DNA from 3 places in the Ruegeria sp. BF10 genome. Region 2 is predicted to be linked to each of the others. Evidence: riboswitches for the same ligand, from Rfam matches in the RefSeq annotation. Region 2 holds a riboswitch; each other region holds the start of a gene.
The links. A riboswitch is a leader RNA that binds a small molecule or an ion and turns the genes downstream of it on or off. The one in region 2 is predicted to bind cobalamin.
Positions count from the first base shown of each region.

Region 1: it holds a riboswitch for cobalamin, as region 2 does, so the genes downstream of both, ACR0DJ_RS19530 (hypothetical protein) here and ACR0DJ_RS20225 (DUF4198 domain-containing protein) in region 2, are expected to answer to the same signal.
Region 3: it holds a riboswitch for cobalamin, as region 2 does, so the genes downstream of both, ACR0DJ_RS17090 (hypothetical protein) here and ACR0DJ_RS20225 (DUF4198 domain-containing protein) in region 2, are expected to answer to the same signal.

Region 1 covers NZ_JBQFTR010000009.1:6,441-13,658, reverse strand. The annotation lists gene ACR0DJ_RS19550 (bifunctional 2',3'-cyclic-nucleotide 2'-phosphodiesterase/3'-nucleotidase) at 1-426, shown strand, start outside; RNA gene ffs (signal recognition particle sRNA small type) at 466-564, shown strand; gene rsgA (ribosome small subunit-dependent GTPase A) at 733-1,758, shown strand; gene ACR0DJ_RS19535 (alpha/beta hydrolase family protein) at 1,798-2,718, opposite strand; cobalamin riboswitch at 2,789-3,010, shown strand; gene ACR0DJ_RS19530 (hypothetical protein) at 3,102-3,509, shown strand; gene ACR0DJ_RS19525 (protein-tyrosine phosphatase family protein) at 3,501-4,013, opposite strand; gene ACR0DJ_RS19520 (DNA polymerase III subunit gamma/tau) at 4,184-5,950, shown strand; gene ACR0DJ_RS19515 (YbaB/EbfC family nucleoid-associated protein) at 6,373-6,726, shown strand; gene recR (recombination mediator RecR) at 6,788-7,218, shown strand, end outside.
Region 2 covers NZ_JBQFTR010000011.1:19,176-26,393, reverse strand. The annotation lists gene ACR0DJ_RS20260 (cell envelope integrity TolA family protein) at 1-537, shown strand, start outside; gene ACR0DJ_RS20255 (hypothetical protein) at 530-1,528, shown strand; gene ACR0DJ_RS20250 (hypothetical protein) at 1,605-1,817, shown strand; gene ACR0DJ_RS20245 (energy-coupling factor ABC transporter ATP-binding protein) at 1,922-2,572, opposite strand; gene cbiQ (cobalt ECF transporter T component CbiQ) at 2,569-3,348, opposite strand; gene ACR0DJ_RS20235 (cobalt ABC transporter permease) at 3,348-3,923, opposite strand; gene cbiM (cobalt transporter CbiM) at 3,920-4,531, opposite strand; gene ACR0DJ_RS20225 (DUF4198 domain-containing protein) at 4,538-5,323, opposite strand; cobalamin riboswitch at 5,455-5,653, opposite strand; gene ACR0DJ_RS20220 (ROK family transcriptional regulator) at 5,778-6,902, opposite strand; gene ACR0DJ_RS20215 (sugar ABC transporter substrate-binding protein) at 7,155-7,218, shown strand, end outside.
Region 3 covers NZ_JBQFTR010000005.1:44,669-51,886, forward strand. The annotation lists gene ACR0DJ_RS17060 (phospholipase D family protein) at 1-1,106, opposite strand, end outside; gene ACR0DJ_RS17065 (sensor histidine kinase) at 1,084-2,844, opposite strand; gene ACR0DJ_RS17070 (RNA polymerase sigma factor) at 2,851-3,396, opposite strand; gene ACR0DJ_RS17075 (NepR family anti-sigma factor) at 3,389-3,577, opposite strand; gene ACR0DJ_RS17080 (response regulator) at 3,671-4,486, shown strand; gene ACR0DJ_RS17085 (mechanosensitive ion channel family protein) at 4,542-5,477, shown strand; gene ACR0DJ_RS17090 (hypothetical protein) at 5,833-6,129, opposite strand; partial or broken gene ACR0DJ_RS17095 (IS3 family transposase) at 6,221-6,370, shown strand; cobalamin riboswitch at 6,388-6,591, opposite strand; gene ACR0DJ_RS17100 (hypothetical protein) at 6,635-7,003, opposite strand; gene ACR0DJ_RS17105 (hypothetical protein) at 7,118-7,218, shown strand, end outside.

The sequences.
Region 1 (7,218 bases), on a different contig from region 2:
ATCGACCCGTCGCAACCGGCGCGTTACGATGTCGGGGGGCAAATGATCCATCCCGGCCACAGGCGAGTGCATCATCTGACTTGCGCGGGCCAAGCCGTGCGGCCGGATCAGACATTTGTCGTTGCGCTCGATAATTATCGCGCAAGCGGAGGCGGACATTTCCCGCATGTGTCATCGGCCCCTGCCATAGATCTGCCCCCGCTGGATATCCGGGACATTTTGCGAGACTACATGACGCACCGCCTGCCACCCGACCCATTGGCCCGGCAACCTTATCCGTTCTCGCTGATGCCGAAATCGGGGATGAAGACCATTCTTCGGACAGGGCCCGGTGCTTTGAAATATGTCGACGAATTGAACAGGTTTGCCCCCACGATTCTGGAACCTGACGAACAGGGTTTTGCGCGCATTCGCCTGACGCTCTGACGGGTTGTCTTTTTCCGAAGCCTTCCCTATATCCAGAGTCGAGAGGTTGGCGCGGGCGAGCGCCTCGCCAACCTGGTCAGGTCCGGAAGGAAGCAGCCACAACGAGCCCCGCTTGGGTCGATGTCCAACCTCTCACTTTATGAACCTTAATGAACCTTGGCCGCAGGAGGGCTTTATGATTGTAGCAAAGATCCTTCGGGCAGCACGGTTCTGACCTCACGGTATCAACTGACTGCCTGAACACATGACCCGGGGATGAGCGATTGCCATCCGTCGGGAGTGCTGTTTCTGACGACAGGCAGACCAATGTTTCTTACACTTTCGGACCTGGGATGGTCCTCTCACTTTGCTGCGCAACACGCGGCTTATCCTTCCTGCACACCTTTTCGCATCACTTCCGTTCATCGGGACCGCCTGATCGGGCTGAACCCGGATGGTGAAGTCCCGTTGCTGACCCTCGATCAATCAACCGGCACCTATGCCGTTGGCGACTGGGTTCTCACCGACGACGACAAACGCGTGCGCCATTTGCTCGACCGGCGCAGCCTGCTGCACCGGCGCGCCGCCGGAACAGGTGCCGCGACGCAACTGATCGCAGCCAATGTCGATGTGCTGATCATCGTCAGTTCCTGCAATGCCGATTTCAATCTGCCCCGGCTGGAACGATATCTGGCGCTTGCGTATCAGGCCGGGTGTTACCCGGTCGTCGTTCTGACGAAGGCCGACAAATCGGCGGACCCTGAAAGTTTCACGGGACAGGTACAATCACTGGACCCGTTCCTGACGGTTCTGGCGATCAACGCGCTGGACCCGGCAGAGGTTGAAAAGGTTCTGTCCTGGTGCCCCAAAAGCCAGACCGGAGCGCTGGTTGGCTCGTCGGGCGTTGGCAAGACGACGCTTGCCAATACCATGACCGGTCAGGATCTCGCCACCTCGGACATTCGCGAGGATGACGCGCGGGGCCGGCACACGACGACCGCTCGGGCACTGCACCGGATGCGCAACGGCGGCTGGTTGATCGATACACCCGGTATGCGCGCGTTGCGCCTGCTGGACGCTCAGGACGGGATCGACGACGTTTTCTCGGACCTTGCCGCGTTGAGCCGGGACTGCCGTTTTTCGGATTGCCAGCACAGCTCCGAGCCCGGATGTGCCGTGCAAAAGGCGATCAGCCACGGCACGCTTGACCCGGCTCGATTGGACCGGTGGCGCAAGCTTCGGCGCGAAGATCAGCGCAACTCAGAAACTGTCGCGCAGTCCCGGGCGCGGGACAAAGCGTTCGGCAAGATGGTCCGTGGCGTCATGAAGGAAAAGAAGCTTCGTAACCGGTGATGGCAGGACGGTGCCCGGCCCGTCCTGCGCCGCGTCTGGTCAGGCGATCAGTCGCGGCCAAACCGCTGCGTTGCGCCGGGCAAATGCTCCGATATGTCCAACCTCAGGCAACCCGAAATCGGCGGGGCTCAGCAGGTGACGGTTGGCATCGGGGCCGTAAAGGTCCGCAAGCCGCCAAACCGCTTCCGGCGGCACCATCTGGTCGTCCTCGAAGGTGAACAAATCCACGGGCGTTCCAGAATCCTTCCACTGCGCCGCAGGTAACTCATGCCCGATTTCAGGCACATAATTCAAAGGCGCGGTACACCATTTGCGCCACTGCCAATAGACCGATGCCGGCAGGTCCGAGCCAAACCCGATCGCCTTTCCGGGAAGGTAGCCAAGGGCTCGGGCCAAAAGCGGAGCATGGCCGTACCAGAACAACCCCGCCAAACCCCGATAGGGCCACGGATGGTCGCTCAGGGTCACAAGCCCCGAACACACACAGATCATCCGGTCAATCAGATCGATATCCGGTTGCACAGGCCCCAACATCGCGCCGACGGAATGGCCGATGGTCCAGTGTTTCGCATTCGGGTATCGCCGACGCATTTCCGCCCGTGCCGCGGGCATGTCGATCAAGGCCCAATCCGCCATGGTCGCACGCGAGTCTTTCAGGCGGCCGGTCAAGGAATGCCCATAATCCCGATAGTCATAGGTCAGGCAGGCCATACCCTTCTCAGCGGCAAGCCATCGTGCGAAATGACGGTAATAATCACGCGGCACACCCGTTGCACTGTTCAGCACGACGACGATTTCGGGCGAAGTCAGCGGGCTATACAACCGGGCAGACAGTGTTTTCTGCCCGGAAGGAAAGCGAAACTCCTCGGTCAATACCGTTTGCTCTGTATCCAACATGATCTCTGGCTTTTCGCTTGGTAAATCCGGTTTCCGAACCTCGACACCCTCGACACTATGCATGAACCTACATCGTATCCAGCATGACCAAGCGTCCGGCCAAAAGATCGGCTTGACTCGATGCGTGCTCAAACGCTAGCGGTTGTGTGATGGTTTCCGGCCTCCACAAGGGGTCGGGATGAAAAGGGAACACGGTGCGGTAATGTCTGGTCATGCAGGCAACAACCAAATCCGCGACTGCCCCCGCAACTGTAAGCGGTAAGCGATGCCAAAACACCACTGGCCCGAAAGGCTGGGAAGGTCGGCAAAGCGATGACCCGCAAGTCAGGAGACCTGCCATCGGAAACGAAACCGAAACTCGGACGGGGTGTCCGGGCAGGTCCTGACGGCATCACGCTGTCCCACCTGTCCCAAATATCCTGTCCACCACGCGCGGAGGGCGCAGGATGATCTGGAAGACAAAAACGCATGAATTCAGTGCAACAGTATGTCAGCGGACGGGCAAAACCTGCCCCGCTTTGGCGCGGCTGGCGCGCTCGATATCCGAAGCCATGACCCAGGCGACCTCGGCCACAAGTGATGATTTCGAGATTGAGGGCAGCAGCGAGCTGTCACATTGCACCGACGGATGTCACGCAGTTTTCAGGGCGCAATCAGACAGCATTCGTGTCTTTTGCGGCACGCAGCCCGAAGCCGCAATTGAGCCCCTGAACCTCTATGCCGAATTGGTCTTCGGAAACACGGTCAGTGCGATGCCATCCGGCGTCGTGCAAACCCCACCCTGCGCGATGATCGAAGTTTCCACGATCCGGCCGCGAAAACCTGTTTGCGCGCCCGCGCAGATTTCAATCTGAGTCCAGACTGACCTGTGCCTGCGCACGCTGCGAGGCCCAGGCCAGTTGCGCATCCGTTTCGACGGCGCAGGGGCGCACCGCCCGCAATCGTTCCAGCGCTGTGTCCGCGCGTTCGCCGCATTCAATCATCAGCCGCAGAACAACCATACCTGACCTGCCACAGCCCCCACGGCAATGCACCAAAACGCGACCTCCTCCTGACAGCGCGTGTCGGGCTGCGGCGCTGACGGACGGCCACGCGTCATCAATCGCCTGTGTCGGCGCTCCGAAATCTTCGATCGGCAGGTGAACCCATCTGCTGGCGCGGCTTTGAATGTCGCTGCCGAAATCCTTCGCCCCATCCTGAAGCATCTCGACATCCGTTGTCATGGATACAACAAGCCCCGGCTGCCAGCCTGCGATCATATCCAGATCGCTGAAATAATCCCCGCCACGTCCGGGCATCGAGGTCAGTGCAAGCGTTCCGCCACCGACTTGCAGGGCGTAGATCACCAACTGCGACATGAAACGTGTCCTCCCCAAAGAACTCTTTACAAAATGAGTCATTAAATCTGCTAACGCAGTTTAGTGCGAAAGCGACTCGTTTCTAAAACAAAAATCATCACACCACGCTGTGGACGCGGGCAACGGTGGCCACTACGCTGTGCCCAAGCCCCGAATCCCAACGAGAAGACATGACAGACAGCTCCAGCCCCGCCTATCAGGTTCTCGCCCGCAAATATCGCCCGGAAACCTTTGCCGATCTGGTGGGTCAGGATGCCATGGTGCGCACCCTGAAAAACGCGTTCGCGGCCGATCGGATCGCGCAGGCCTTCATCATGACTGGCATTCGTGGCACCGGCAAAACCACGACCGCAAGGATCATCGCCAAGGGCATGAATTGCATCGGTCCGGACGGAACCGGCGGCCCCACAACCGAACCCTGCGGTCAGTGCGAACATTGTGTCGCCATCATGGAAGGCCGCCATGTCGACGTGATGGAGATGGACGCCGCCAGCCGCACAGGCGTCAACGATATCCGCGAGATCATCGACAGCGTGCGCTATCGCGCTGCCAGCGCGCGTTACAAGATTTATATCATCGACGAGGTCCACATGCTCTCGACCAGCGCCTTCAACGCGCTGCTCAAGACGTTGGAAGAACCGCCCGCGCATGTGAAGTTCATCTTCGCGACCACTGAAATCCGCAAAGTGCCTGTCACTGTGCTGTCCCGCTGCCAGCGCTTCGACCTGCGCCGGATTGAACCCGAAGACATGATTGGCCTTCTGCGCAAGATCGCCGAATCGGAAAACGCCCGGATCGCCGAAGACGCGCTGGCGCTGATCACCCGAGCAGCGGAAGGATCGGCCCGGGACGCGACCTCGTTGCTGGATCAGGCGATTTCGCACGGGGCTGGCGAGACGACCGCCGATCAGGTTCGTGCAATGCTTGGACTGGCAGACCGTGGCCGGGTTATGGACCTTATGGATATGATCCTGCGCGGCGATGCCGCCGGAGCACTTACCGAGTTGAGCGGCCAATACGCCGAAGGCGCGGACCCGCTGGCGGTGCTGCGCGATCTGGCCGAAATCACGCATTGGGTGTCCGTCGTGAAGATCACGCCTGACGCGGCGCAGGACCCGACGGTTTCTCCGGACGAACGGACCCGGGGCCAACAGATGGCCGAGGCTCTGCCGATGCGGGTTCTGACCCGGATGTGGCAAATGCTGCTGAAGGCACTCGAGGAAGTCTCGGCTGCCCCCAACGCCATGATGGCCGCCGAAATGGCCGTTATCCGCCTGACTCATGTGGCTGATTTGCCCAGCCCCGAAGAACTGATCAAGCGATTGCAGGATACCCCGCCACTGCCGCCGGGCGGGCCCAATGGCGGCGTTTCGATATCCCGACCGGGCGCCGCCGGTCCGGCGCCGGCTGGCGCGGCCCATCCGCCTACCTTCGCATCGCTCTCTCGCGGTGCCGGTGGTGCGCCGGTTGCAGCCTTGGCGCAGGATACCCAAACGGCCCTTGCGCGGTACCCGACCTTCGACCACGTGGTCGAACTGATCCGGACCAATCGCGACGTGAAGCTGCTGGTCGAGGTGGAAAACGGCGTGCGCCTCGTCTCCTATCAACCCGGACGAATCGAATTCACACCAGCCGCCCAGGCACCGGCGGATCTGGCTCCACGGCTGGGCTCTGCCTTGCAACGCTGGACAGGAAACCGGTGGGCGGTCTCGATCGTCTCGGACGGGGATGCACCCACAATTGCAGAAATACGGGACGAGGCCGAGCTGGCGCTGAAATCCGAGGCTGAAAAACACCCTTTGGTTCAGGCTGTGCTGGCGCAATTCCCCAAGGCGAGAATCACCAGTATCGAAACGCCGGAACAACGCGCCGCCAAGGTCGAGACCGAAGCGCTTCCCGAGGTTGAAGACGAGTGGGACCCGTTCGAGGAAGATTGACCTCGCGCCGCCCTTCCCCCCCCGGTTTCAATCGAACACATCCACCCTTGATGTGAGGCAGGGACTTGTGCACATATCCCCTCTGCCTGCATGTCTCAGATCGTTTGTTGCGACATCGGCCAGCGGAAGGTGACCCGTGACAACTCTGATCCGGGTGCTCCCTGGCCATTCAAACCCCGCCCAGAGTTTCTGTGCCCCATTCAATCACTCTCGGTTGCAGACCAAATGCGCGCCAAGGACGATCTGCGCTTGTCGGGCCTGCTGGCAAATTTGGCGTCGCAGATGGGCGGTAGGTTCCTGCTGGCGCCTGCGCCGGTCAACATGCCGGCCGTAACGGTTGAGCCACCCACCGGCGGGAGAACCCTTGTGCCATGTGGCTGCTGCCCGTATCTAGAGCGCAAACGGAGACACAGGAGAATACTATGCTGAAAGGACTCGGCGGGCTTGGCGGTCTGGGCGACATGGCCAAGATGATGAAATCCGCGCAAGACCTGCAAACCAAGATGACCGAGATGCAGGAAGAGCTGAACAACATGATGGTTGTCGGCGAATCCGGTGCAGGCCTTGTCAAGGCAACGGCGACAGCCAAGGGTGAACTCAAAGGTCTGGATATCGACCCATCCATCTTCAACGGCGATGACAAGGAAGTGGTCGAAGACCTGATCCTGGCCGCCATCAAGGATGCCCAGACCAAGGCAGCCGAACGTTCGCAGGAAGAAATGGCCAAGCTGACCGAAAGCATGGGCTTGCCCGCAGACATCAAACTGCCGTTCTGAGCTTCATCTTTTCCAAAATACTCCCGCCGGAGGCTCCCTCCGGCGCAAGACAGGATTGGCCATGAGTTCGAACAGCGACATCGACAACCTGATCGACCTGATGGCCAAGCTGCCCGGCCTCGGCCCCCGCTCGGCCCGACGCGCCGTTCTGCATCTGATCCGCAAACGTGCCCTGCTGCTGACGCCCCTGTCTGATGCCATGCAGCAGGTCGCGATCACCGCCCGCGAATGCCTGAATTGCGGCAACGTGGGCACCACCGATATCTGCGATATCTGCAACGATGAGGCCCGCGCAACCGGCGAGCTGTGCGTGGTCGAAGACGTCGCCGACCTCTGGGCGATGGAGCGCGCCGGGGTCTTCAAAGGCCGCTACCACGTTCTGGGCGGCACGCTGTCGGCGCTGGATGGGGTCGGGCCGGACGAACTGCGCATTCCCCGCCTCAGGGATCGGGTGACAGCCGAGGGTATCACCGAGGTCATATTGGCGCTGAA
Region 2 (7,218 bases):
GCACGGGCGGGAACCGATCTGACGGGACTGAAAGAGTTGCAGGCGCAACTGGCCCTTGAAACGCAATCGGTCGCCGCCGGTCGGGACAAGGCCATAGACACGGCGACGGATCTGACCAAAGAGCTTGTCGGCAAGGCCACTGAACTGGCGGGCAAGGGCCAGGAGATCGCCGCGGCTCGCAAAGAGGAAGAAGCCAAAAAGCAAGCTTCCGAAAAGAAAAAGTCAGCTGCCGACAATGCCGCAAAGATCAAGGGGTTTGAGGATATCGCCAAGAACGCCTCGGGTGTTTCTGCGCTGATCGGCGGGCAACCGGATGGCAACCGGGCGGCCTTCACGCAAAACCTGTTCAAGGATTTCCCCGGCGGTGCCGCCGCTCTGGCCAATCCCTCCAACACGTTGCTTCTGGCCAAGCTTTTCGGGGCCTTTACCAAAGCCAATACGGATGCGGATGACGGCAGCGCAACCAAGGCCGGCAGCCAATCCGTTCTGGATTTCCTCAATGGCCTGAGCGCCCCTGCGGAGGACGACGATGAGTGACACCAGCACGAATGCAACCGCCGAACCCGGCATCGATGAAAGCCTTGCCGAGGCCATCATCAATATTCTCGAAACCACCAATTCTCCGGCGATACAGCGCGCCCGAGAGGTGATTGCCCACAGGCTTGCCATCGCAGGCGACATTGCCCCATCCCGCATCCCTGCGCCGCGCAATATCACCGAGATCGGCGGCTACATAAACCTGCTGAGCGAGTATGGAGAGGCCGAACAGCGCGCGCGCATGATCGCAGCCGCTCTGGGCATAGCGGGGCCGCAGATTTCGCTGCCACAGCCCGGTGCCGTTCCACCGCTGTCCTTTGTCACCCGTGATGGCGCCCGACCTGCGGGGCCACAACAACCCAGCTTCCCGTTGACCTATACGATCCGCAGCGACTTTGTTCCGGCCTTTGACAATGCGGTGCAGGAAATCACGATTCGTGGTGGCGCGGTTCCGATTTTGACACCTGTCAGAACCCTGCCTGCTGCGGGGTCTGCTCCCGCAACAGACGGCTCTGCGCAGCTGGCTCTGATCGGCCGAACACTCAGCCTGGTGCCAACTGCGGCTTTGCACGCCGTGGCAACCGATCCCCTGTCGCTCAGCCGCCCGACTGCTGGTGGCGGTTTCGAGGTATTGGTTCGGGTCATCGACGCCGCCGCTCCGATCGCCGGAACCATCGCGGCGGCGGACTGGACCAGTTGGGAATGCGATGCCGCTGCCTGTACCGAGGTCGACAGCAATGATGCGCGCTTTGCGCTCACGCCGCTGCTGAACGCCGCCGGGTGGCACCAGCCCGCTGATCCCGGCAATCCGACCAGCCTGTCAAATCCCGGAACCTGGTCTAAATGGCGCAATATCACCGGGCTTGTGCCGGGCGTCACGCGGTTTGCGGATGAGCTGCAACTGCTTTATTCCGCTGAAATGCTCATCACTTCACCGGTCTTCAATCAACTGGACAATGTCTGGACAGGAAACGAGTTCGCCGCGCCATAGCGCGGCTGCCTGAAATGCAGGAAAGTGATTTGGCAATGCTCCCTTCATGAGGTTCAATGCATTCAGGAGGTCAGCCATGCAAAACCCGGAACGTTTCGAGAAATTCTATTTCGCCAAAGTCGGCATGGGCGAAGCCTGTGGCTGTGCCGAGCGGATAATCGACGTGTTCGAATTCAACCGCAAAGGCGGTGCGCAATCCAAGCAACCTGTGAAACAGGGCAGACGCAGACGCGGGTCTTTTCGGGCATGGGCGGTCAGATATGGGCTGATGACCCGTAAGCGCACATAACCGAGGCCTGACAACGCACTGGGCTTGCTGTCGGATTCATGGCCAGGCTCAGGCGGTGTGATTGCATTTCTGAAACCACCATGTCCGGTTGCCACGAGAACAGGTCAGACCGGCACCAGCTTCCCGTCGCGAAGATCCAGTTCATCGGGTGCCAGTTCCAAGCGGAACGCCGGCGAATGACTGACAAGCAGAATCGCCTGTGGCAACGCGCGCAGGATTTCCAGCAGGCGCGCTTCGTTTTTCGTATCCAGCGCATTCGTCGGTTCGTCCAGCAACAGCACTTCGGGATCCATCGCCAGAACCGTCGCCAGTGTCACCAGCCGTTTTTCACCGCCTGACAACTTGTGTGTGATGCGGTTCTTCAGGTGTATCAGGTCCAGATCGCCCAGAACTTTGTCGACAATGGCAAGCGCTTCGTCACGGGTCTTGCCCAGATTGAGCGGCCCAAAGGCGATGTCTTCGGCGACGGTCGGGCAGAACAGCTGATCGTCCGCATCCTGAAATACAAGCCCCACCCGGCGGCGCACTTCGTGGAAATCGGCCTCTTCCACGCGTTTCTGACCAAAAACGGTGACGGTGCCAGAACTCGGGCGCTGCAACCCAAGCGTGATGCGCAGGAGCGTCGATTTTCCCGCACCGTTCGGACCAGTCAGAGACAGGCGCTGCCCGGCATTCAGGCTCAGGCTGGCCCCGTCCAGAACGGGTGGCTGGCCGGGGTAGGAAAAACAGATGTCTTCTAGCGCGATCAGTGTCATGCGAATTCCAGAATGATCAGACCCAGGCAGAGGCCGCTGAAACCAGCCGCAAACACAATGTCCGCGCGGGTCAGGGCAAATTCCTGAAGCAACGGCATACGCCCGGAAAACCCCCGGCACTTCATCGCGGCCAGGATGCGTTCCGATCTTTCGATCGCGCGCACAAGCATCATGCCCACAAGGTAGCCAAAGCTGCGATATGTGTGCCAGTTTGTTGCTGGCCGAAAACCGCGCACCTTCATGGCCGCGCGCAAGCGCAGGTATTCTTCCCGCAACACCTCGATATACCGGATCGTGAACATCAGCAGGTAAACCAACTTTTCCGGGCACCGCAGACGATGCAAGGCGTGACCCAGAGTGACTGGCTCCATCGTGCCGACCAAAACCATCAGGGACAGGATCACGGCATTGGCGGTCAAAGCAATCTCGACCGCTTTCCAGAAACCCTGCCAGCTTGCGGGGAATCCCCAAAGCGTGAACATCGGGGCTCCGGGCATGGAAAAGGGCAGCAGGACCAGCATGAACAGGATGAACCCATCCATCATGGCCATTCGCTTCAACGTCTTTCGCCACGGCAGACGGGAAACTATCAGAAGCGAAAGCGACACTGTCAGCGCCGCGCAAAGCGCGCCGAGGGATGACAGCGCCACGGTCACGACAGCAAAAGCAACCGCCATGACGATACGCATCCGGGGATCCAGCTGGCTGATCAGACCGTCCGGCCCGTCACCGGCTTCGGCCAGTGTTTTTTCTTGGTGCCCCAGAACGTGTGCCATCAGGACGCCAGCTTGCGGCGGGCCGCCATGTAAAAGCCCAGACCGAACAGACCAACGATGTACCCGATCCCGCCAAGGATGGTTTGCAGGTCATTCTGTTCGCGATAGGCCGCAATCTCGCGCCTGAGCGGGCGCAATTCATCACGCACGGCTTTGGCGATAACCTGCTGTTCTTCGACGCTGAGAGAAGCCGCCGAACCGCTGGCCGGTGTCAAAGCAGCCGAAGACGAGTCTCCGGTTTCTGCCACGGCAACACCCAGAACCCGCGCGACATCTTCGGCAGACATCGTGACTTCGGCCACATGCCCGGCGCCAAGGTCAGCAAAGAAGGTGTGCGCCACGGCCGAGGTCGGCGTGTAGACAAAGAAACCGTCCGCATCCGTGACCGATCGACCCAGCTCGGCCCCGTCCGGGCCGGTGACAATGACCTCGGTCCCGCTTGCCATATCACCGTTGGAAAAGCCGATCTCGCCCTCGATCACGTCTCCCGACTCGAAAACGCCGGCTATGACCTTGTGCGCCAGGGCAGGCACGGGCGCACAGCACACAGCCAGTATGACAACCAGATGCTTCATGTGGTTGCTCCTCTGAAAAACAGTTCGGGCTTGACCTTGCGCGCCAACAAGACGGCGAACCCGGTCAAAATCGCCTCGATGGCCATGACTGGAATATGGGCGAAGAAAACAAGCTTGGCAGCGGGCAGGAACTCATCCCCCGACAGCGCCAGGGAAATCGCGACCATGCCGGTTGTCGCCGCAATTGCAAATGCGCCGCCGACACCGCCCCAAATCGCACCTTGCAAAGGTGTCCCGCGCGCGATCAGACGACCGAACAGCATTCCGGCCACCACCGCGGGCAGGGCGATATTGACGGTGTTGATCCCCAGCACCGTCAACCCGCCAAAGCCGAAAAAGACCGCCTGTAGCAAAAGCCCGACGAACAAAGCCGGGAATGCGGCCCAACCAAGCAGCAGCCCGGCCATACCGTTGAGGATCAAATGGACCGACGACGGACCAATGGGTACGTGGATCAACGATGCTACGAAGAAACTGGCTGACAGCACACCGGCAGTGGGGATGCGATCAAGATCCAGAGACCTGAGACCCATGGCGATCCCGCCCGCGGCCGCTATGGCGCCGCCAACAACAACCGGGTTGGAAAGGGCTCCGTCGACGATGTGCATTCGGGGTTACTCCAGATCCCAGGCGCGAATCCAGATCACCGCATCCTGGCTGAGTTCTTTGCCCTCATGTTCGGTTGCCGGACCGGATCCAAGTGCTGCGAAACCCCAGTAGCCGTCTTTTGGAACGCCGAACGAAAAATACCCGTTGTCGTCAGATATTGCGACCACCGCACCACCCGGCATTGGTGACACTTTCGGTGCAGAAGCGGCCGAGCTTTCCATGTCGGGTTCGGCGGCCATGTACTCGATCTCGATCTCGGCCCCCGCAACCGGCTGACCATCAGCCAGCACACGGCCCGTGAAAGTCGAACCCGCGATGATGTTGGTCGGCTTGTTCAGCGGGATAATCTCGGTCGCCAGCCCCACGGGATTCATCCAGTCGGTCGGCAATTCGTTACGGTTCAGGAAGGCTTTGGTGAGCTGTTGGATATAGATGTCTTCGGATTCCTCATAATAAGGCTGAGGAACCGTCACCAGCACATAGTCGCCCGAACGTTTGACCGGGACACTGCCCTTGAACGCCGCGCCCTCGTTTTCCCCGCCGGTGAACCGGATAGGTTCCAGCGTGTCCAGCAAATCGGTCTTTTCACCGTTGTGGATCACATAGAATTCCTGCGGCTTTTCCAGATCCATGACATGGCCATTCTCGAACGGATGCCAGAAAATCAGTTTGACCGGTACATCGCCCGGTTTATCGATCATGGTGTCGGTGGTGTATTCCAAAAGGAAATGCGCATCTGCGATGGCAGGAAGAGCCACCGCGGCAGCGGCTGCGCTGAGCAGCGTTTTCATGAACAGTCGTCCTTGTCCCTTCGCGCCAATCCCGGCGCGAAATTCGTTTTGACCACGGGACATACAACGCCAAATTACCCTTTCAGGCATCCTGGTCCGACGCACATCCCGTCGCCGATTAGGAGTGCCCGTTAGAGGGCACATGTCCGGCAGGTATCCTGACTTGCGGGTCAAAGCGTTGGACTGGCCTTCCCGGGCAAACCCCAGTGGCGTTTCAGCCCTGCTCGCCGCTTACAGTTGCGGGTGCAGTTGCGGAATTGGGCCTGAGCCCGCACCGCATTCCCTATTGATTCCAGAGCAAGCCCCGGAACCGGACATGCCGAGCGGCTTGCCAGACAACTCAGCCCTCGGTCAACGAAAATGTGCCGTGGCCGTCGAAAAAATGCTGAATTCGGCAGTTCGGGCGGGTAAATCGACTTCGTGAAAAATCCAAGGCAGCAGGATGATTTCATGCCTAAGCTTCTGAAAGATACCTTTCCGACAATGGCAGGCTTGCCGCGCCCAGTGAGCGTGCTTCCGGGCCCACGGTCCCTTCCAGCACCACGGGGCGCTCAAGACCGGTCAGGTTAAGCTCAGACAGTTTGTCTTCGACCATTTCAACCAAACGCGCCTTGATGTCCTGCGGCATCCAGCCGTCAATCTTCACGCATTCGAAATCTATCAGGCTACAGGATGAGACAATCGCATGGGCAATCCCGCTCGCCGTCTGTTTCAACCAGTTTTCCAGTTGAACATTTGGCACATCCCAACGTTCGGTCGTTTCCCATAAAGACAGCGAGGTCGCCCCTGCTGTCGTGATCGCACGCTCGAGCACATAAAGGCTGGCCACGTCGATAAGCGGCCTGACACCGCCCGTACCATCCGGCACAGGCAGGGGGCCGATCGCACCCGAGTTTCCACGCCCCGAAAAGATCGCGCCATTGAGAACCACACCGCCGCCAATGAAAAACCCGATATAGAAGTACAGAAAATCCCTTGGTCCATCGGCCGGACCGAATACCAGTTCCGCACCACAAGCCGCCGTTGCGTCATTTTGCAGAAAAACCGGCATATCGAGGCGACCAGCCAGGTCAGCCTTCAGGTCTGATACGCGCCACGGGTCCATTTCTTCCTGAGGAACCTGAAGGGCCTGGGCCCAGTCCCACAGGTAGAACGGCATGGCAATTCCAAGACCCGCAATCCTGCCTTTGGCCTCGGGCGACATGGATGACATCATTTTGCCCAGACTCTGCGTGGAAAACTCCAAAGTGGCTTTCGGCGTTGGATAGTCATAGGTTCGCCGCTTGCGTTGCCGCACGTTTCCCACAAAGTCAGTCAAAACCAGCTCGGTACTGCGGCGCCCGACCTTGAGCCCAAAGAAAAACGCACCATCCGGGTTGAGACGCATGGGAACGGAAGGTTGCCCGACTTTCCCGCGGACCGGTTCACCGCGCAGAAGCAACCCATCCTTTTCCAATTGACGCATGATGACGGAAACCGTTTGTGCCGACAGTCCCGTCATGCGCGCGAGTTCGGACTTCGCAAGGGCCTGATGACGTCGGACAAGCGACAACACCAGCCGTTCGTTGCGGGCCCGCATGCCGCTTTGATTGGTTCCGCGCACCACTGACCCCTGTGAACCAATCGAGTTTTTCCGTGATGAATTTTCCGGCACGACCACCCCTTTCCTGCTGAAGAATGGGAAAGCCCGCCCGCCCTGTCAATAATAATTAAGAGTGATTTATTTATTGACTCAAATTTCGATTCTTGTGATTGTTTCTTATGGGATCAGGGTTTTTGCCTGATCGCCCTCGTGCCCTACTCGGCATAGGAAAAACTGGGAGGATAATCGATGAAACTTGCAAAACTTGCGGGTGCAGCTGCGCTCGGGGTTACTGCCATGGCTGGCAGTGCAA
Region 3 (7,218 bases), on a different contig from region 2:
CTGGCCGAAATCGGTTGGACCGGGGTCGACACCGAAACCCGGTCTTGGAACCCCTGCTGAATGATCTCCAGGCATTTGGCCTGCAGGTCCAACCCGTATTGCGCGTCCAATCCGTCATGGCCGCCAAAGGCCACTTCCTCGGGCAAGGCTGGTAAAACAAGTACCAGTTTCAGATCCTGCTTGGAATGGCCCGCCTCAGCCAAGGCCTCGGCCAGCCGGGTTGATCTGAAATACTGGGTCTCGATGTGCAGAAGTTGCCGCGCGGCTTGAAAGGCGGCTATGTGCTCATCCTCGATCTCATGCGCGATGGTCTTTGGCGACAGCCGCCAGAATGCAAACCGGCGCGGGCTGGACAGGGTGCGGCGCAGGTGGGTTGCCTGTGGGGCCGTTTGTCCGGTTGCGATTTCATGTTCGAACCGGTCGATATGGCGCGCGGCCTCGGCGGCCTCGGGTCCGCGGACCAGCAATTGAACGTCTGACCAGGTGTTTTTGGCCAGACGATCGTGATCCGGTGTGTCAAAGCGCCTTTCGTTCAAGTCCAATCCGCCGAGGTAGCAGATCTCATTGTCGATCACGGCGACTTTCTGATGGTGCGACACGGTGTGAAGCCGGGGTAACGTGTCCGACCCCAGCCGTACTGCCTGCCGTTCGCGTCGTTCGCGGGACAGCTCCTGAATCCGCTGCGCCTTTTTCCGAAGAACCGCCGGCAACAGCGCGGCCCACGGCAATGCGCCAGCCTGTGCCGGGTGCATGGACACGCGAACGGTCAAGCGCGAGGCGATCTCTGGACCCAGGATTTCCGCCAGCGCAACCGCCTGCCGTTTCGTGCGCCAGCTCAGCTCGTGCAACTCGGTCGCGAAGATCGGATCGAAATCGCTGATGACCAATTGAAACGAGACACCCTTGCGGATGACATGCTCGATCAGGTCAAACCAGGTATCGCCGATCTGGCGCGCCTCGTCGCTGCGCAGCCGTGTCATGAAATCGAATATCCGAAAACTTGCCTTGATCTGGTGCCGGGCCTCAAGAACCGCGTTTTCCAAGGCGGGCCAGGCTTGCGCGGCCGTAATCAGGACCTCAAAGTCATTCTGCTGCGGCACGGGCATCACCGCCTCTCTCATCCGCAATGGTCTGAGGTTCGCTATCGCCTTCTACTTCGGAGATTTCGAAGGTCACCTCATACACATAATGCGATGACGTCTCGGTTATGGTTTCGGAACCGTCCAATTGGCGGAGGAAGGCCTGCATCAGCCGTTGACCGATCCCGCCGCTGTGGAACAGATCCGCACCGTCGTCCGACTGCCCGCGCGTGTTGGAGATTTTCAGGTGCAGGGTGCTCTCGTCGGGTCGGGTCAATTCCACCGAAATTGTCGGCGGTCCGTCCTGCGGAACGCCTACGTATTTGACCGCGTTCGTCAGTGCCTCGGCCACCAGCATCGACAGCGTGACGGCCTGGTCCTGCCCCAGTTCGACAGGCGCGATCCGGCAGTCAACCTCGACCACCTGACCCAGAATTGGCGGTCGATGCGCCAGTTCGGCGACCAAATGCCCGATCAGAGCCTCGGTGTTGATCGTCGTCATCTGCGAGTTCTGGTTCAGGGTCTGGTGCACCATGGCCAAGCCGCGAACCCGACGCTGCAACTGTTCCAGCAAGCGCCGGGCCTCGGGGGTTTCGGCCTTGCGCAAATGCATGTTCATGATCGAAGCGATCAGTTGCAGGTTGTTTTTGACGCGATGGTGCACCTCGCGCAACAGCAGCGTTTTCTCGACAAGGTCCCGGTCGTGTTGCGCCTCCGCCTCACGGATCAACAAGACCATGCGGTTGAATGCAGTCTGGATCTGCTGAAACTCCTGCGGGGCGCCTGCGAGGCTTTCAATTGGGTCGCGCTCGCCCAACGCGAAACGACGCAAGGCTGAACGCAAGCTGTCGAGATGCCGGATCACCAATCGATGCAGGCCCCACAAGGCAACTCCCAGACCGGTCACCCACATCAGGATCGGAAAAGCAATGGTCAGGGCAGTGCTGCCTGCACCGACAGAGGCCAGCGCCGCCTCGCGTGGCCAACTGCCAATCACGGCGACTTCGCCCGGAATGATGCTGGCAACTGCAAAAACCCGATCCTCTCCGTCGGCCGTTTTAGCCGAAAATGTTTTGCCGGAACTGGACAGAACCAACAGGTTTTCTTTCGCGGGCGGTAGGAATGGTTTGACCTCATCCAATCCTACATTTGATGACAGCACTTCTCCGGTCGCGTCGAAAATGGCAACGACTACGTCACTTCCAGTATTGCCAACACCCAAGGGAGTCCGCGCCAGCGCATGAGGTATCGAGATGGAAACGAACCCCACAAGCTCGGTCCTGTTCAGGACCGGTTGGGTCACGATGATCACCGATTGCCCGGTCGCCGCGCCGGCACGATTGACAGAAAACGTAAGCTGCGGATTTTCCGAGATCTGCCCGAAACCGGGCGCGTCCGACAAATCGATGTCCTTCTCGACGGTTGAGCAAGCCATGACCCCGTTTGGCTGGATAAATCCGGCAAATACAAACTCGGGCTGGCGTTCGACGAACCGGCGCATAAGGCCCGAGCAAGCGGCTTTGTCCATACCTCCAGTCGAAAGCGCGGCGGTAAGTCCCGAACTTGCACCAACAGCTTTTTGCAGTAGCTCCCGCTCCCGACTGGCAGCTTCGATGGTGCGCGCCAGAACCGAGGCCCGCGATCTTTCGTCGGCCTCGGTAATCACGGCGCGTGTCTGCAATACCGCAATCAGCCCCGAAGGCAGAAGCGCCAAGGTGACCAGCGCGGCAAGATAAACGGTCAGGCTGCGCGGCTTCGCATCCATGAATCGTCAGGCCGCCGGTTGCGACTGGACGATTGACGCCGTGACGGCATCGGTCAATTCGATGGGTTCGTCGTCATCCAGATCCATAAGTTCGGCCAGTTGCGCGCGGGCCCGGTTCACCCGGCTTTTGATCGTTCCAAGAGCGACGCCGCACATCTCGGCTGCTTCCTCATAGGAAAACCCTTGTGCACCGACCAGCACCAGGGCTTCGCGCTGTTCATCCGTCAGTTGGTCAAATGCAACAGCAAAATCCTTCAAGGCCAAGCGTCCGTCATGGTCGGGCTTTTGCGACAGGCTTTCGGCCATCGCGCCATCCACATCCTCGACCTCGCGCTTGCGCTTGCGGCGCAGGGAAAAATAGGTGTTCCGGACGATGGTGAACAACCACGCCCGCATGTTGGTGCCTTCCTGAAACGAGTCGATGTTGCTCCACGCCTTGATCAGCGCATCCTGCACGATGTCATCGGCAACAGAACCGTTGCGGCACAGGCTGATCGCAAAGGCACGCATCGCGCCGATATGTTCGACAAGCTCTTCTCTGGGATCAACCATCCGAGCCTCCCGCGTCACCCGTTTTGGGAACACTGGTCTGGTTGCGCAGTTTTTCGAGAAGATCGACGAACCGATCCGGAACCGGTTCGTTGGCTACCTCATCGAAAGCCCGCTTGAGGTTTTCGTCGATCCGCTTTTCTATTTCTTGCCGATGTTCTCGGCTGGGCTGTGGTTTTGTCATGGCATCATCAGAAATTTTCACTTTTGCTGGAACCATAACGCCCCAGTGTGCGTTTGGTTCCCGAGTTTAGTGAAAAAAATGAGGAAAACATAGATGACCGAGCTGACCGGAGTTTCCGTCGCAGATCAAATTGGCCCGCTCTTGCCGTTTCTGCGCCGTTATGCCCGTGCCCTCACCGGTTCACAGGACAGTGGCGACGCCTACGCCGCAGCATCGCTTGAGGCGATATTGGCAGATCCCGCCCAGTTCGATGCCGATCTCGCGCCGCGGGTCGCGTTGTTTCGTGTTTTTCACGGTATATGGTCAACGTCGGGAATGCCCGTTGACGCTGATGGCGGCAGTTTTGACATCCAATCGCGCGCCCACGCCCAGCTGGCACGCCTGACGCCGAACACGCGCGAGGCCTTGCTGCTACGGACGGTCGAAGAGTTCTCGGTCAGCGATATCGCCGCAATTATGCAGATAGAACCCGCCGAGGCTCAGAAGCTGATCGATATCGCCTACGAGGAAATGGCTCGCCACACTTCTGGCCGCATTTTGATCATCGAAGACGAAGCAATCATCGCGATGGATCTTGAGACGATGGTGGCCGACCTGGGCCACCAGGTCATCGGGGTCGCACGCACCGAGACCGCCGCCATTGACCTGGCCAAGCGCGAGCCGTTCGACCTGATCCTGTCGGACATTCAGCTGGCGGACAAATCTAGCGGAATCGATGCGGTGAACCGCATCATTGCCCAGCACGGCGATTGCCCCGTCATTTTCATCACCGCATTCCCCGAGCGCCTTCTGACAGGCAAAGGCCCCGAACCCGCCTTTCTGATTTCCAAACCCTACACCGAAGAACAGGTCAAATCGGCCGTCAGCCAGGCCATGTTCTTTGCCTCTAGCGCCGTGATCGAGGTCTGACCCGGCAGGACCGCGCTGCAAGAAAAAACTCAGGCGATGAAACACGAGGAACACCATGGAAAACGAGATTGCACAGACCGCAGAGAACGTGACGAACACCGTTTGGGCCGAACTGTCGCAAGTTCTGAATACCGAGCTGTATGACGGGAAATCGCTGAGCGACCTGCTGACGCTCGAGGCCCTTCTTGGCCTTGTCGCGAACACGATCGCCGCGCTGATCCTGTTGGTGCTTGGGCTTGTGATTTCAAGATATGTCAGCCGGAAGATCCGGGGCGTCGGTGAAAAATCGGAACGCCTGGACGATACGTTGTTCAACTTTCTTGGCAATCTGGCGCGCTATACGATCCTGGCGTTTACCGGGCTGTTCATTCTGAACACGTTCGGGGTGCAGACGACGTCGATCATCGCGCTGATCGGTGCCGCCGGTTTGGCCATTGGTCTTGCGTTGCAAGGCACATTGTCCAACGTTGCAGCCGGCGTGATGATCATCCTGTTCCGGCCGCTCAAGATCGGCGATTTCGTCGACGTGAATGGGGTGCTCGGAACTGTAAAAGATATCACCCTGAACTACACCGAAATTGCGGATATGGGGAACGTCAAGGTTATCGTTCCCAACGCCGAGGTGTGGGGAAACACCATCAAGAACTATTCCGTCTACGAGACCCGTCGTGCCGAGTGGACGTTTGGCGTTGGATACGGCGTCAACTTGGCGGAGGCCGAGCGCGTCATTCGCGAGACGATCATGTCGGACGCCCGTTCGCTGGCTGACCCCGAACCGTTCATCCAGGTGAACAATCTTGGCAGCAGCAGCGTCGATTTTCTTGTCCGCGTCTGGTGCAAGTCTTCGGACTACTTCCAATACCAGGCAGACATGAAGCGCAAAGTCAAAGAGGCGTTGGACGAAGCGGATATCAATATTCCGTTTCCGACCCGCACTCTGTTGATTGAAGGCGAAAAGACTCAGCGAGAAAAAGCGATCGCGGCAGAGTAACCTTGACTGTTGACCCCAGATGCCTGAAGCCAGCACTCTTCAGACAAAATTAGGGGTTTGAGCAACGGAGGTGCGGTCATCGGGCTGGGTCGCTAAAATGATTGCCGCGACTGAAACGCCAAAATGAGTTGGCCTGATCCTCTCCCAATGAAGTGGTCCGCCATTATGCTTGGGAAAACCGAAGATCAGCATGGCAACGAAGAGACACAAGCCAGAGGAGATTGTCACGAATAGTAATCCTTGGGCTAGAACCTGAGCGGCAGTACCTGTCTTGGTAGGCCCAGCGCTGGTCAATATGATCCTACTCAGTCATTTCACGCTCAGACTCCGGCTGGCTCGAAGCTCAAACATGCAATTAAGTCCACTTGGCATCCCAGGGCAGGCAAAGGGTCGTGCCAACCTTCTTACCTATCTCGATGCCTGTCTGGTCGAAGCGACGCATGAACTCAGCGCCCGACTCGTCTTGTCTCCGTTGCAAAGTGACAGCTTCCTCTGAATCCGAAACGCTCACTATGGCACGATGAACGTCCTCTTTTAGATTGGGGGGGCAGCCGTTTTCGGTCGAAATCGGGCTCCCGTGCTTGTCAAAGAACTCGCCCGGAGTGACGACGACTTTGAACTGGTTTCCTGCGTCCTTTTCCGGTTTTTCCACCCTGCTTGTGTGACGTCAGCGCCAATGGGACAGTTTAAGTCGATTTGATAAGAGAGGGTTTCTGGCACATCGTACCCACCAAGGAGTGGAGATGAGACAGAAACCCGGAACACGCAAGAGCCACGGCGAGAAGGTTGTCAATGACATCCGCCGTGCCACACGCAAACAGTATTCGGCCGAAGAGAAGACCAGGATCGTGCTGGACGGCCTCAAGGGCGAGGACCACGTCCGAAACCCGTGCCCCCACCGCCACCCGCGGTTTGACATATCTGCAAGGCTGGTTTCCGGACTTGAAAGGGGCTTGCACCCGGTTGCGACACCTTCCCGGGATCCTCGTCCCAGTGGTTGATTGTCGAACCTGACCTTCCTTACCGTTGCGGGGGCAGTGCCGGAATTCCACCGGCTTCCCAATTCTCCGCTGCCTGAGAATCAAACAGCGGCACCTCACGATGGCAGCGTACTTTTTACCCGCTTGGGCGCTGAAATGCTGGCGGCATTTCCGGTTTCAAAACAGACATGGAAACATTCCGGCAAAGTGGACAGCACCGGGATCACGGTCCTTGGCTGAGGGGCGTGGCAGGCCCGCAAGCACGGCGTTCTGCGGGTCCAATGGCCTTGCGGTGTATGCGGCCACGTCTGACATCCACGCCGTCAAACTGACCCCCAACCGCGACGGCGACGGCCTGGTCGCTGTGATCAGAAACGAAACGTTGCGCGTCGCCTGACCTTGGCTGGGAAAGAGAGTGTCAGGCCAAAGGAAAGCGGTTTGCAGCAATGCCCGTTTGGGTGACGTTGATCCGTGCGGGATGGTGCTGGCTTGCCATGAGGCAGGTAAAGACGGCGAATATCCGTCATGCGAGAGTTGCCAGCCCATCCTGTCAACGGATGGTAGAAAACCTCATTTTGTCCATAAAAAATTGTCTTTTTTCGGAAAAACCATTACGTTTTCCGACAATGGTGGAAAACACCGGAGGCAGTAAGAGAGCAGATGCCAAAACCGAAAACAGGTGTTTTGCGGGCAAGGGTTCCTGCGCGCCTCATGGGAAAACGGGATGGTCTGTTTTTCCTCTGGGGGCAGATAGAACGCGC